One region of the Neomoorella thermoacetica genome, then DNA from elsewhere that is predicted to be linked to it. Evidence: riboswitches for the same ligand, from Rfam matches in the RefSeq annotation. Region 1 holds a riboswitch; each other region holds the start of a gene.
The links. A riboswitch is a leader RNA that binds a small molecule or an ion and turns the genes downstream of it on or off. The one in region 1 is predicted to bind cobalamin.
Positions count from the first base shown of each region.

Region 2: another riboswitch for cobalamin. It lies ahead of MOTHE_RS13675 (S-layer homology domain-containing protein); the one in region 1 lies ahead of cobK (precorrin-6A reductase).
Region 3: another riboswitch for cobalamin. It lies ahead of MOTHE_RS01010 (ECF transporter S component); the one in region 1 lies ahead of cobK (precorrin-6A reductase).
Region 4: another riboswitch for cobalamin. It lies ahead of cobU (bifunctional adenosylcobinamide kinase/adenosylcobinamide-phosphate guanylyltransferase); the one in region 1 lies ahead of cobK (precorrin-6A reductase).

Region 1 covers NZ_CP012369.1:1,154,458-1,157,821, forward strand. The annotation lists gene MOTHE_RS05805 (energy-coupling factor ABC transporter permease) at 1-277, opposite strand, end outside; gene cobK (precorrin-6A reductase) at 292-1,077, opposite strand; cobalamin riboswitch at 1,429-1,676, opposite strand; gene MOTHE_RS05815 (5'-deoxyadenosine deaminase) at 1,746-3,071, opposite strand; gene MOTHE_RS14015 (xanthine dehydrogenase family protein molybdopterin-binding subunit) at 3,068-3,364, opposite strand, start outside.
Region 2 covers NZ_CP012369.1:1,401,072-1,404,435, reverse strand. The annotation lists gene MOTHE_RS07035 (GerAB/ArcD/ProY family transporter) at 1-567, shown strand, start outside; cobalamin riboswitch at 596-863, shown strand; gene MOTHE_RS13675 (S-layer homology domain-containing protein) at 1,242-3,364, shown strand, end outside.
Region 3 covers NZ_CP012369.1:185,914-189,277, reverse strand. The annotation lists gene MOTHE_RS01015 (ammonium transporter) at 1-1,313, shown strand, start outside; cobalamin riboswitch at 1,562-1,761, shown strand; gene MOTHE_RS01010 (ECF transporter S component) at 1,902-2,456, shown strand; gene MOTHE_RS01005 (AIR synthase related protein) at 2,453-3,229, shown strand; gene MOTHE_RS01000 (S-layer homology domain-containing protein) at 3,326-3,364, opposite strand, start outside.
Region 4 covers NZ_CP012369.1:1,009,232-1,012,595, reverse strand. The annotation lists gene cbiD (cobalt-precorrin-5B (C(1))-methyltransferase CbiD) at 1-374, opposite strand, end outside; gene cobU (bifunctional adenosylcobinamide kinase/adenosylcobinamide-phosphate guanylyltransferase) at 495-1,082, opposite strand; cobalamin riboswitch at 1,210-1,386, opposite strand; gene MOTHE_RS05070 (hypothetical protein) at 1,424-1,684, opposite strand; gene MOTHE_RS05065 (PHP domain-containing protein) at 1,737-2,579, opposite strand; gene MOTHE_RS05060 (stage V sporulation protein S) at 2,657-2,926, opposite strand; gene MOTHE_RS05055 (TIGR00282 family metallophosphoesterase) at 3,040-3,364, opposite strand, start outside.

The DNA of each region.
Region 1 (3,364 bases):
AACAGCTCCCGGTCACTGAAGGGAGTTTCAAGGCCGAGAGGACAAAGGTATAGGCGCCGGCCAGGCCCAGGAGCATTTTCAGGCCGGGGTTACTTTTAACGGTATGCCGGATGGAGCGCAGGCCCCAGATCCAGAAGGGCAGGACGACGATAAACCAAAAGGCGGCCCAATTGAAAGGCAGGAAGCCTTCGGCGATATGCATGGCAAAGGCCGGCCGGGCCAGCGCGGCCATAGCCAGGAGAAGATACAGTGTTAACCAGGTTGTACGGCGGAACATCGTATGTACCCCCTTCACGTCTCATTTCCCACATCTAATTGCGGAGGCGCTATCTTTTGCAGCAGGGCGACGGCTTCAGAAACTGTATAGACAGGGTAACGGTACTGAATGGCAGGCCGCTTGATTACTACTACCGGTATTTTTAGCGCCAGGGCGGCGGCGATTTTGGCCTCGGTGCCGCCAGCCGGGCCGGCATCGCGGGTGACGACGACGCCAGCCTTGCAGGCTTTAAACATGGCTTTATTTATTTCTTTGGAGAAAGGCCCCTGCATGGCGATAATGTCGCGGGGCGTCAAGCCCAAGTCCTGGCATTTTTTAATTACCTGGTGTTCAGGTAATACCCGGACCACGATTCGCTTGCCTTTTAGCAGCGGGTTTTTGACGAAAACTTCCAGGTTATTGGTACCGGTTGTTAAAAAAATGGTCTCTCCCAGCCGTGCGGCTGTTCGAGCGGCTTCGTCCCAGGTGGCCACCTGATAGATGAGATTGTCATCCGGCAGCCTTGTCTCGGCACGTAAAAAACGCAGGTAATATATCTGTTGTTGCCGGCACCAGGCTTCCAGGGTCCGGGATATATGGTTGGGATAAGGTAGGGTGGCATCAATGACTGCTTCCAACTGCCTGTTACTCTCCAGGGCAGCTAGATTATCCTCCGTAAAAGGACCTGTTAATATTGCTACCGCCCCATCCTGCCGGGCCAGCTGCTCTCCGTAGGTACTGTCAGCCCAGGTTACAATTTGATAACCGGCCTCCCGGAGGCTGCGGGTTAACTGCCTTCCCTCCCCGGTACTCCCTACCACCAAAATCAAGAGGCCATGCCCTCCTTGCGAAAACTAAAATCCCCGGCAATAATGCCGGGGAGCGAATGGTGCTGCCGTCAAACAGGCATGCCTCAATACACCACCTCCCCGGGTTAATCCCCTGGTGGAATTCAGACAGGCTAGCCTGTTGGCCGGGCATCATCGGTGGCTGCAAGTCCCCGCTTCCAGGCGGCGTTTTGCTCCACCTCTCCCCTGCCGGCGGCTGAATTTAAGCCCGGTCTACTCGAGACCGCGCACCCACTCTGTATGCAATTTAAAAACCCCCTGCTCCTACCTAAAGCAGAGGGTTTGCTTGCCATGATTCTGGCCAACCACCCCCTATCCGACGTAGGGGTAAAGGTTTCCCAGGCAACCGGTATCCTGACTCGGGCTCACAGCTACCGCACCGCCTTCCCAGTCCAGCACTCAACCCCTTTAGCTAAACCGTCCCGGCTAACTTCTGAACGAAGTTAACCCGTAACGGCAGGATTTTGCTGAGTGTGGGCCAGTGGCTTATGGTGCCTGCTCCCCCTCACAGTGGCGGGACCGTGTCAGATTTGCACTGACTTCCCGTATTTGCCTGGAACATATTCATTTTAAGGCTATTTTATCATAACCTGGGTAGGATGTCCAGGGGTACTAATTCAGATTATATGTGTATTAAAAAGCTAAGCCAGCCCGGCTCTGTGGGCGACACGCTGGATGGCCTGGTTGGCCTTCCGCCGGACTTCATCGACATCTATGGTCTTCAGTTCGCCCTTCTCCATGACGATTTTGCCGTCGACCATGGTCAGGGTGACGTCCGACCCTTTAGCCTGGTAGACCAGCTGGGTGTAGACGTTAACGCCGTCTTCTGGCTGGGTATGGAGGCCATCCACGGAGACCAGGGCCAGGTCAGCCTTCTTCCCCACTTCCAGGCTGCCGATTTCCTTTTCCATTCCCATGGCTCGGGCCCCACCCAGGGTGGCCATTTCAAAGATTACAGACGCCGGCATGGACGTAGGGCCGTGGACAGGCTTTTGAATTAGCGCCGCCAGCCGCATTTCCATGAAAGCGTCCAGGTTGTTATTGCAGGGCGCGCCATCGGCGGCCAGGGAAACCACCGTCCCCCGGCTCAAAAGATCCGGTACGGGGCAGATACCGGAAGCCATCTTTAAGTTAGAGGAAGGGCAATGAACCACCTTGGTACCAGTGCGAGCCAGAATATCTTTCTCTTCTTCATCGAGCCAGATGCAGTGGACAAGGATGAGGCCGGGGCCGGTGAGGCCGATATCGTCAAGATAGAGGACGTTACGCCGGTGGTGGAGCTTTTCCACCAGGGCGCATTCACCCAAGTTTTCCGAGGCGTGGGTATGGATTTTAACACCGTACTTGCGGGCGAGATCCCGGACCTTTAATAATAATTCCTCGGTACAGGAGACCACAAAGCGGGGCTCGAAGGCGTACTGGATGCGGCCGTTATCGTGCCCGTGCCACTTCTCAAGCAATTGGACGCTCTCCTGCAGGGATGCCTCCGTGGTTTCCCTGAGGGTCTCCGGAACGTCTTCGCCAAAATCCATCATCACTTTGCCGGTGATGGCTCGGATGCCGCTTTGGGCGATGGCCTCGATGGCTGCCTCTGTATGGTGGACGGTTTCCATATCCACGATGGTAGTGGTCCCGCTCAGGAAGAGTTCACCTATGCCGAGGAGGGCGGAGTAATAAAGGGACTCGGGATCGTGGGCACCCTCCAGGGGCCAGATACGCAGGCGCAACCAGTCCAGGAGTTCCAGGTCGTCGGCGCGGCCGCGGAAGAGGGTCTGACAGAGGTGGATATGGGGCTGGACGAGGCCGGGGATGACTAACTGGCCCTTAGCCTCGATGATCCGGTCGGCGGTGGCCGGCGTCTGGCCGATGGCGGCAATGCGATCGTCTTCAATATAGATGTTTCCCTGATACACCTCCCGCTGGGGGTTCATGGTGACCAGGGTGCCGTTTTTGATTAATATAGTCATTGTCTCTCTCCTTCTTTTGCCCGCAGTGCGGCCAAAATTTTTTCCGGTGTAGCCGGTAGCTCGGTAATGCGGACGCCGATAGCATCGTAGATAGCGTTAATTATGGCCGGTACAGTGGGAATGGTGGCCGGTTCTCCCACCCCTTTGGCACCGTAGGGGCCGGTTGGTTCATAGGATTCCACGATTAAAGGCTGCACCTCGGGCATATCCAGGGTAGTGGGTATTAGATAGGTGGAAAAGGAATTGTTGATAATTCGCCCCTCCTTTAGGTGCACCTTTTCCATTAGGGCCAT
Region 2 (3,364 bases), 250 kb from region 1:
ATGGAAAGGGGGCCCCTGCCGGTCTTACGAGGGGTCTACCCGGCCTTTGTTTTTCCCTTCGGCGAAGCCGTCTTTTTTTTGGTCATTTTACCTTTTTTAACCGAACCCAGGAGAAACTTTCCCCCCTTCGCCCTGGCGGTAACCGTGGCAACATTGCTCACCACCCTGGTCCTGGTGCGTAACCTCATCGTCCTGGGTCCTTCCGAAACGGCGCGGATAAATTTCCCCAGCCTGATAGCCATTCAAATGATAAATATCGGTGACTTTTTGCAGCGGCTGGAACCGGTCATTATTTTCGTCTGGAGTTTTACTATATTGCTGAAACTGACTGTCGTCTACTATGTTTTTACCCTCGGCACAGCCCAGGTTTTCGGCCTCCGGGATTACCGTCCCCTGGTGCTGCCAGCCGGACTGTTAATAACCTTTTTAGCTATGAGCCTCTATGAGAATTTTTCCCAGATGTTAATTTTTGCCGGACGGGCCTTCCCCTTTTATTTTCTCCCTGCCTACCTGTTCTACCCCGCTTTATTGCTCCTGGTGGCTAAAATAAGAAAAATTAAAGGGTAAAGGAACCCGTTTCCCGGTTCAGATATTTTTAGTTTTTGGGGCAGGAATTCGATGGTTTTTGTAGAATAGAATATTATCACAACAAATATAACGCAAGCCACAAGGGAAGCCGGTGCAAGTCCGGCGCGGTCGCGCCACTGTGAGGGGGAGCGACCCCACAGCAGGCCACTGGTCCGGCATTCAGCAAGAGCCCTGCCGCTAACGGGTTGCGGTTAAAGGGACTGAGCGCCGGACTGGGAAGGCGTGGGGGAGCGGTGAGCCCGAGCCAGGATACCTGGTGCTTGTCGTCGTAAGTGGTGCTCCCTACGCAGGATGGGGAAGCAGTGTATCCCCCTGTTCATTTTGGAGCAGGGGTTTTAATTTGATAAGGGTAGGCGTCTGGTCCCGAGGGGCCAGGCTTAAATGCTGCCAGCCGGTCCGGCTAGGAGCTTCCAACAAGGAAATGCAACTGGAAGTTTACGATGCGCCGGGACCGGTAGCTGGACGGCCTATTCTAACCCACCCGGGGAGTTCGCAGGGAGGTGTTGGGATAAGGCCGCTTTTTGATGCTCCTTATTTGGTACGAAGATAACCCTATTTTCATGACTGTTTTTGCCTTTCGGGCATGTGCGGTTAGTTTAGTGAACGAAAAACCTGGATTTAGTAGGTATTTTTGTATAATGGAGGGTCTGACCATGTTCTTAAATGGTATGAAGAGGCGATTCCTGTCCTTGACGGTAATGATAAGCCTGCTCCTCGGCCTCCTTACGACATTTATAGGCCCCGTCTGGGTGGAGGCAGGTACCGTAGATTATAATGGTCTGGCTGCTAAAGCCATTCAATTTAATCAACAAGCTTTCTATAACGGCGAAAGGTTAAGCGCCTACGACGCCTACGTCCTCACCCTCGCCGGTGAAGACCTGGCAGCCTCAGACTGGGTTTACAATGGTAAATCCTTACAGCAATCGATACTTGACGCCGTTTATGCAACTATTGAGAGTCCCGCTACTGCGAAGACAAAAGATATTGCCTATGAGCTCCTGGCGGTCAAGGCGTGGGGATATAGTGATCTGGCCAGGAAGTTGGCGGCCATTTTGGCCGATAAGCAGGGCCCAAACGACTTCGACAATAATGTTTACAGCGATATGCCGGTTTTTGATGCCCTGGGCCGGGCCGGAGAATTCAGTGTGGTCAATGTTATTTACGCGCGTGAATATCTCCTTAACACCCAATGTACTACGGCGGGTGAAAATTATGGCGCGTGGGGCAGTACGTGGGGCACGGATTTCTACCCGGACTTTATGACCACCTGCCAGGCCATCCGGGCATTGACCTATCTGCCCAATGCCGCCGGTGACCAGCAGATCCAGGCCGCCATCACTAACGGCCTGGCCTACCTCCGGAAGTGGCAGCAACCTGATGGAAGTGTCTATACTACACAGCCGTGGCCTGACGACCCTGCAGTCGACACCGCCGAGCTGATTGTCACTCTGCAAAGATTAGATGTGGATCCAGCCACCTGGAAAAGCGCCCAGGGGATGACGCCCGTTGACTATATGGTGCAGCTAGCCCCCAATAGCGACGGGAGTTTCGGCACTACGAAGAACGCCCTTGATGCCACGGAATCCCTTTATGCTTATTTAATTCTGGAAGGAAGGGCCGGTTCTGTAGCTTCTCCGGGGCTGGCCATAACCCCGGCAACAGCCACCGTGAACGTCAATGGCCAACGGCAGTTTAAGGCCATAATGAATTATTTGAACGGCACGAGCAGCGACGTGACCCGGGATGCCGCCTGGTCGGTGGACAACGGCAACATTGCTGAAGTTGTTAACGGCCTGGCAACCGGCCTTCAAACCGGGCAGACTGTAGTTAGGGCTACATATAACGGCCTGGCGGCGACGGCCAGTCTCACTGTAACAGAGTCCGCAACGTCATCTACAGGGGGGTCCGGCGGCTGTACCGTCGATATTGCCGTGGTAGGCCGGAACGGCGAGCTTCTCTACGGCCCCGGTGCGGTCACGGTGAGTAAAGACGGTAGGTGGGGCCTGACGGCCCTTGGCGCCCTGGAGGCCACCGGCCTCCCCTATGAAGAAGCCGGCGGCTTCGTTAAAAGCATAGCCGGGCAGGCCAACAGCGGCATGAACGGCTGGATGTATAAGGTAAACGGCAGCGTACCCATGGTGAGCGCTTCCCAGGAAATCGTCCGGGACGGCGACCAGGTGATCTGGTGGTACAGTATGGACCTGAATTCCCCCGGCCCGACCTGGGACAGCTTGCTGAAAGGCAGTACGCCCGCCTCACCGGCAAATACGACACCGGCCGACCTGAAGGAGCAGAATAAAAAACTTCCCGCAGCCCTGCAAGCTCCCGATGCTGCCCTGGATGCCATGGGAAAAATCAACCAGTTGCTGGAATTGAAAGAAGATGCAGCGGAAATCGCGCCTTTAAGCGAAGTCAAAAAAGCCGTAGTAGTTACTGGTAGCGATAAAGCAATGAACCGGGCCGAAATACTCGCTCTGAAAAAAGATCTGCTCCAAAATAAAATTGACCTGGCCCAGGAGGTCTCGGCTTCGGCGGGAGCCATTATTTCTGACCCTAAAGCTGAAATAGCATTATCTATTCCGGCCGGGGCCTTGACGAACGATGTAGAAATAACCGTCAAGAAAGGTGCCGGAGGTAATGCCGCCCCGGCTCCTCCGCCAGTAGGCTACCAGCAAATATCGGCAGTTTATAACTTTGGACCCGACGGCACTACTTTCGCCGTCCCGGTAACCTTATACCTGAAATTTGCCCTGCCGTCTCTTGTCAAACCGGAAAA
Region 3 (3,364 bases), 970 kb from region 1:
TAGCCAGCGCCCTGGTCATGTTGATGACCCCCGGCCTGGCCTTCTTTTACGGCGGTATGGTCCGCCAGAAGAACGTCCTGGGTATCATCATGCAATGCCTGGCCACTCTGGCCCTTATTTCCGTCCAGTGGGTCCTGTGGGGCTATTCCCTGGCCTTTGGTCCCGACCATCTCCACCTGCTGGGAGGGCTGGACTGGGCGGGGTTCCGGGGCGTCGGTCTGGAACCCAATCCCCTTTACGCCGCCACCATCCCCCACCAGGTATTCGCCATGTTCCAGCTCATGTTCGCAATAATCACCCCGGCCCTGATAACCGGTGCCTTTGCCGAGCGAATGCGCTTCCCGGCCTTCCTGCTCTTTACCTTAATGTGGGCTACCCTGGTCTATGACCCCCTGGCCCACTGGGTCTGGGGCGCGGGGGGCTGGCTGCGGGAACTCGGCGCCCTGGACTTTGCCGGCGGCACGGTGGTGCATATCAGCGCCGGCGTGGCCGGGCTGGTCTGCGCCCTGGTCCTGGGACGCCGGCGGGATTACGGCCGGATCCCCCTGCCGCCCCACAACCTCCCCATGACCGTTTTGGGCGCCGCGCTGTTATGGTTCGGCTGGTTCGGTTTTAATGCCGGCAGCGCCCTAGGGGCCAACGGTCTGGCCGGTAACGCCTTCGTCACTACCAATACGGCTGCCGGGGCCGCCATCCTGGGCTGGCTGGCGGTAGAGTGGCTGCTCCACGGCAAACCCACCGCCCTGGGAGCGGCCAGCGGCGCGGTGGCAGGCCTGGTCGCCATCACCCCGGCGGCCGGTTTCGTCACTCCCCCGGCGGCCCTGGTAATCGGCGGTATCGGCGGCGCCCTTTGTTGCCTGTCAGTGGCCGTGGCCAAGGTTAAACTGGGCTACGACGATTCCCTGGACGCCTTTGGCTGCCACGGCGTCGGCGGTACCTGGGGGGCCATTGCCACCGGCATCTTTGCCACCAAAGCCGTGAACCCCGCCGGGGCCGACGGCCTGCTTTACGGCAACGCCCATTTGCTGGGGGTACAGGTGGTAGGCGTGGCGGCGGCCTGGATCTTTACCGCCGCAGTGACCTACGGCATTCTCAAGGTCGTCTCCCTGTTGACACCTCTGCGGGTCACAGCCGAGGAAGAGGAAGCCGGCCTGGATCTCTCCCAGCACGGCGAAAGCGCCTATCCCGACACCGGCCTGGCAGCCCTGGAGGTAGCAGAGGGTAAACGGGTTACCGCCCCGGGAGAACTGGCGGTAAATTGGATGGTGAGCCAGGGTAACCCGGCCGGAACCGGTCTTTTCCGCCAGGAATAAACGGACAACATAGCCCCGTCGCGGCCCGGTAATCGAACAGCGGCGGGGCTTGTTTATCTCTTCTAGGGTTAGTCCCGTGGTTTTATAAGGGTATCTGTATCAGGTAAGCTACCAATTGATTGGAGTTCCAGTACACCCAAAGGCGGGGGTGCGGCTACCTGCCCCCGGGAAGTCTTTCCCGGGCTTACTTTCGGAAACAGGGCTTGCCAAAAGCCCGGTGGTGGATTATATTAATAATTGACAACCATATATGAAAAAAATGGACAGGTGCCCCCGGGAGGGGGAGAATAGGGAAGTCCGGTAACCGCCTTTTCAGGCGGCGATCCGGCGCGGTCCCGCCACTGTGAGCGTGGAGTTGGCGATATAACGCCACTGGGATAGTTCCCGGGAAGGCATCGCTAAACAAGGAAGCGCGAGCCAGGAGACCTGCCTGTCCATATGACCTCTCACCTTCGCCAGGAAAGGGGAGAAGCAACCGGGGATGATGGTAAAGTCCCCAGCCGGTAGACGGCTGGGGACTTTTTTGTTGCGGGTGGCCCGGCCCCATTTCGCCCCTGACAAAATCTTCTTTAGAAAGGAGAAGCAAACATGGCAAAACCGGAACTTTCCTCCCCGGCCGTTAAGGCAAGCCGCTGGACGGCCAGACGCCTGGCCACCCTGGCCATGCTCATCGCCCTGTCAACTGTGGGCGCCAATCTAAAAATACCCAGCATCACCGGCACCCCGGCCTTCGATTCTTTTCCCGGCTTTCTCGGCGCCCTCATCCTGGGTCCCGCCGACGGGGCCCTGATAGCAGCCCTGGGGCACCTGCTCACCGCCTTTACCGCCGGGTTCCCCCTCACCCCGCCCCTCCACCTGGTTATTGCCGCCGGCATGGCCGCTGTCGTCGCCCTCTTTGCCATTTTCTACCGCTTTTCCCCCTGGCTGGGGATAGCAGCGGGAATAGCCCTCAACGGTCTCTTACTCCCGGCGCTGTTCATCCCCCTGCCGGGGTTCGGCAAAGCATTCTTCCTGGCCATGGTGGTGCCCCTGCTGATCGCTTCCGCCCTGAACATCGTCCTGGCCGCGACGGCCTTCACCAGCCTGCGCCGGGTATTTCCCGCCAGCTATGCCGCCGGCCGGGGGAAAGGTGAAGGCAAATGACCCCGGCCACCCTTTCCCCCCGCCGCTACCGGGACTTGACCATCCTGGACCTGGATGCGCAAAGATCCCTGGTGATCGCCTGCGACTCCGCCGGGGCCATCGGCCCCAAGGAAGCCGACGTGGTGCGGGTGCCCGGGTACGTCCTGGGCCGTTTTACCGCCAGGGTGGCCCTGATGGAAGTCCTGGCGTTAGGTGCCTGGCCGGTATGCGTCGTCAACACCCTCTGTGTCGAGCCGGAGCCTGCAGGTGCGGCCATCCGGGAGGGTGTGGCCGACGAGATGCGCGTCCTGGGCATCGACCCGGAGAAAACCCTTACCGGCAGCAGCGAAAAAAATATACCTACTACCCAGTCCGGGATAGGGATCACCGTCATCGGCCTGGCAACAACCGCAGAGCTGTTAATGGGACGCCTGGCTGCCGGCGATACCCTGGCCCTCTTCGGACGGCCCAAGGTCGGAACCGAGGTCTTCCTCGACGACCCGGAAATCGTAGACCTGAAAACCGTGCGCCTGCTCCTTGACCAGCCGGGCATCCGGGAAATCGTCCCCGCCGGCTCCAGGGGCATCCTGGCCGAGGCCAGGGACCTGGCCGCATTATACGGGCTGCAAATCAACTGGAGGCCGGGCCTCACAGGGCCGGCCCTGCTAAAGTCGGCCGGCCCTGCCACCTGCATCCTCGCCGCCGGCGACCGGGCCGCCCTGGAGACCACGGGGCGCCGGGCGGAAAAACCCTTCTGCCTCCTGGGTACCCTGGGCCCCGCCGCGTCCCGGTAATCCGGACAGCGACGGGGCGCCAGGGTACTTGCTTTCTCCAGGGCGAAAAAACGCCCCTGCCGCTTTCACGGCAGGGGCAGGGGGCAACCCACGGGCCTATCTCCAGCCGGCTTTATCCATCAGCCGCTCAAGCAT
Region 4 (3,364 bases), 150 kb from region 1:
GCCTCCTTGATCATGGCCCGGGGCACGGGGTTAATGGCCGGTTCCCCCACCGGCACCGCCAGGCCGGGGCGGGTGACTATCCCTATACCCTCGCCGCCCCGCAGGGTAATGCCCCCGGCTTGTTTCCTGGCCCTTACGTGAATGGCAACTCCGTGGGTAACATCGGGGTCATCACCGGCGTCTTTTATGATGATGGCTTCGGCCTCTTCAACACCTTTATGTACGGTAACGGGTAAAGTTATTATTTCTCCCCGGGGCAGGGTCAGGGTAATTTCTTGGACCTCTTCCCCTCGCCACAGGGCCAGGGCTGCTGCCTTGGCTGCCCCTGCAGCGCAGGTCCCCGTGGTATAACCCCGACGTAATTTTTGGACCACTGCTTTTTCCTCCGAAAATAGCTCGCTTCAGAAAAATGTCGGCAAGTGTAGTTTTCTCTGGAAGCCACAGGTCGGTGGCAGGATGAGACGCTTTTAGGGCTCGCCCTGTAACCCCAAGGTTTACCACGCAGTTACAGCTTGTTCCCCACCTTTAAGGACTACAGGCAGCCCTGCCACCACCAGGTATACCCTGTCCGCCTGGCGGGCTAATTCCTGGTTAGCCAGGCCCAGGAGATCGCGAAACAGCCGTCCCAGGGGATAGGGTGGCACCAGGCCCAGACCTACTTCTTCAGTAACTACAATTACCCTGGCCCTGACCTGGTAGGCTGTAGTTGCCAGTTCCCTGAATCTGGAGGTAATCCTTGCTATCAACTCTTCCCTTTGTTCCCGGTTTTTTTCAGCCTCGTAATGGTAATTGTTCAAGAGATTACTGAGCCACATTCCCAGGCTATCAAGGAGCAGGGTGTCAGCCTGCCGGCCTTCCTGTCTTATGGTCTCGATGACTTCCAGGGGGGTTTCTATCGTCCGCCAGCTGGCTGGCCGCCGGTTTCGATGGAGGTCTACCCGGGCGGCCATTTCTTCATCATTAATCATGGCCGTTGCCAGATAAACCACTTGGCCACCTGCTTCCCCGGCCAGTTTCTCGGCCAGGCTACTCTTGCCGCTCCGGCTTCCCCCGGTCACCATAATTAGCGGCCCGCGTTCCATATAATACTCTCCCCACGTTAGAATACATGGTTTCCCCCGGCGGCATGGGAGGTTTATAAAGAACAAACTCCAGCCTCGCGACCATGGCTGGAGTAAGAACCTTAAGTTTATATTTCGCCCCTTTACGCGAGGGTTGAACCAACAGGCAGGTTTCCTGGCTCCCGGCTCATTACTTTTCCTCGCCTTCCCAGTAGATCACCAGTGGCCTCTGAGGAAAAACTCCCCGGTTACAGTGGCGCGACCGCTCAGGATTTACACCTGATTCCCTTTTAACCCTGCAGGCACCTGTTGTTTATTAAATTTGCTTATAGTATAAACCACCACCTGGCCCAGGTCAAGTCCTATGATACAATATCCCCCCGGAGTTTACAGTTAAGGAATACCAACTCTCTATTTTTTTGCCAGATGACCCGGGCGTAACGGCGGTTACGAGCCCGGAGTTGCTCTTTTTCCTGGCGCAGGCGGTTTACCAGCTCCCATTTTTCGTTTTCACTTTTTTCCACCAGGCGCATCAGGACACGCCGGCTGATCCGCAGTTGTTCAACTCTGTTCTCCAGCTCTTGAATACGCTGGTAAAGGGCTACCTGGCTATCTCCAGCCAACGGGCCCACCCCCTTTTATTTCTTGCTAAAGTATATGACCAAAAACTAATCCTTAGTCGCCCGCATCCCTGATCCTTTGCCACCTCTCCTTGAGCCGTACCAGTTCCGGAGCTCCGATGGTGCAGGAACCCAGATCAGCATGGCTGTCTCCCGACCGGCCATGGAAATCGGAACCACCAGTCACTACCAAATCGTACCTGGAGGCTAGTTTCAGGTAACGCTCCCTGGTGACAGGATCATGGTGGGGGTAATAAACCTCCAGGCCCTGGAGCCCGGAGTTTACCAACGCGGGAATAATGTCATCGGCCTGGCTCAGCCCGGGGTGGGCCAGAACAGGTACCCCACCTGCCTCCAGAATTACCTTCACAGCCACAGAGGGCGGAATTTTAGCCCGTGGTACATAGGCCGGTCGACCCCTATCCAGGAGGGCTTTAAAGGCGGCATCAATGGAGGGCAGATATCCCTTCTGGACCAGTGCCGCCGCTATATGGGGACGGCCTGTAGTCTCACCCTTGGCTTCCCTCGCGACGTCAGCCATGGTCAGGTTATAACCCAGATCCCTGAGCCTGGCTACGATCTTCAGATTGCGCCGCTGGCGAGCCTGGCGCATGGTTTCCAGAAAAGCCATGAGTTCTCCCTGCTCCCAGTCCAGGCCATAACCTAGAAGGTGAATCTCCCGCCCCTCCCATTCGGTACTCAATTCTATCCCGGGAATAACCTTTAAGCCCACTTCACGGCCGGCAGCCAGGGCTTCAGCAAGGCCAGAAACGGTATCATGGTCGGTAATGCCCAGGGCCGTCAGTCCCCTTTCCCGGGCCAGCCTTACCATCTTGGCCGGGCATAGCTGTCCGTCAGAAGCTGTAGTATGGGTATGTAAATCGGCGCTTACGACCATATTTCTATCCCCAAGTATATTCTTTGCTATATATTATAACCTGAAGCCTGCTCCCTCACGGTAAGCAGGCTTCAAATTTACTGGGTTTTCCGCGGTTCGACGATTAGTTTCATGGCCGTACGTTCCTGGCCTTCAATCTGAATATCGGCAAAGGCAGGGATGCAGACAATATCCAGTCCGTTGGGAGAAACAAACCCCCTGGCAATGGCCACGGCTTTTATGGCCTGATTCAGGGCAGCGGCGCCGACAGCCTGGATTTCTACCCCGCCCTTTTCACGCAATACCCCCGCCAGGGCCCCGGCAACCGAATTCGGATTGGACCGGGCTGCTACCTTCAGGACCTCCATGGGCTATTCCCCCTCACCATAGACCTTCAAATACTATTTCGCCACAGGTGGTGAAACTCCTCTTAAAAAGCATACAATTCTTTTAAGTTTTAATTTCCTCATGAGGATCCCTTTCAAGGATTACAATAATGCTGTACCCGCTGGATCCCGGCAGCCCGGCCCGTGGAGGGATCAATATCCAGGATTACCCCTTCCAGCTGGATTACTCCCCCGGCTATTTCAAAGCGGGCCGGTAACTGGGTCAAAAACTTATGCACTATGATCTCTGTTTTTACCCCCAGGACGGAATCCCGGGGTCCGGTCATCCCGACATCAGTAATATAGGCCGTTCCCCCGGGCAAGACCCGTGCATCGGCAGTTTGGATATGGGTATGGGTCCCGACAACGGCACTAACCAGGCCGTCTAAATGCCACCCGAGGGCCACCTTTTCCGAAGTG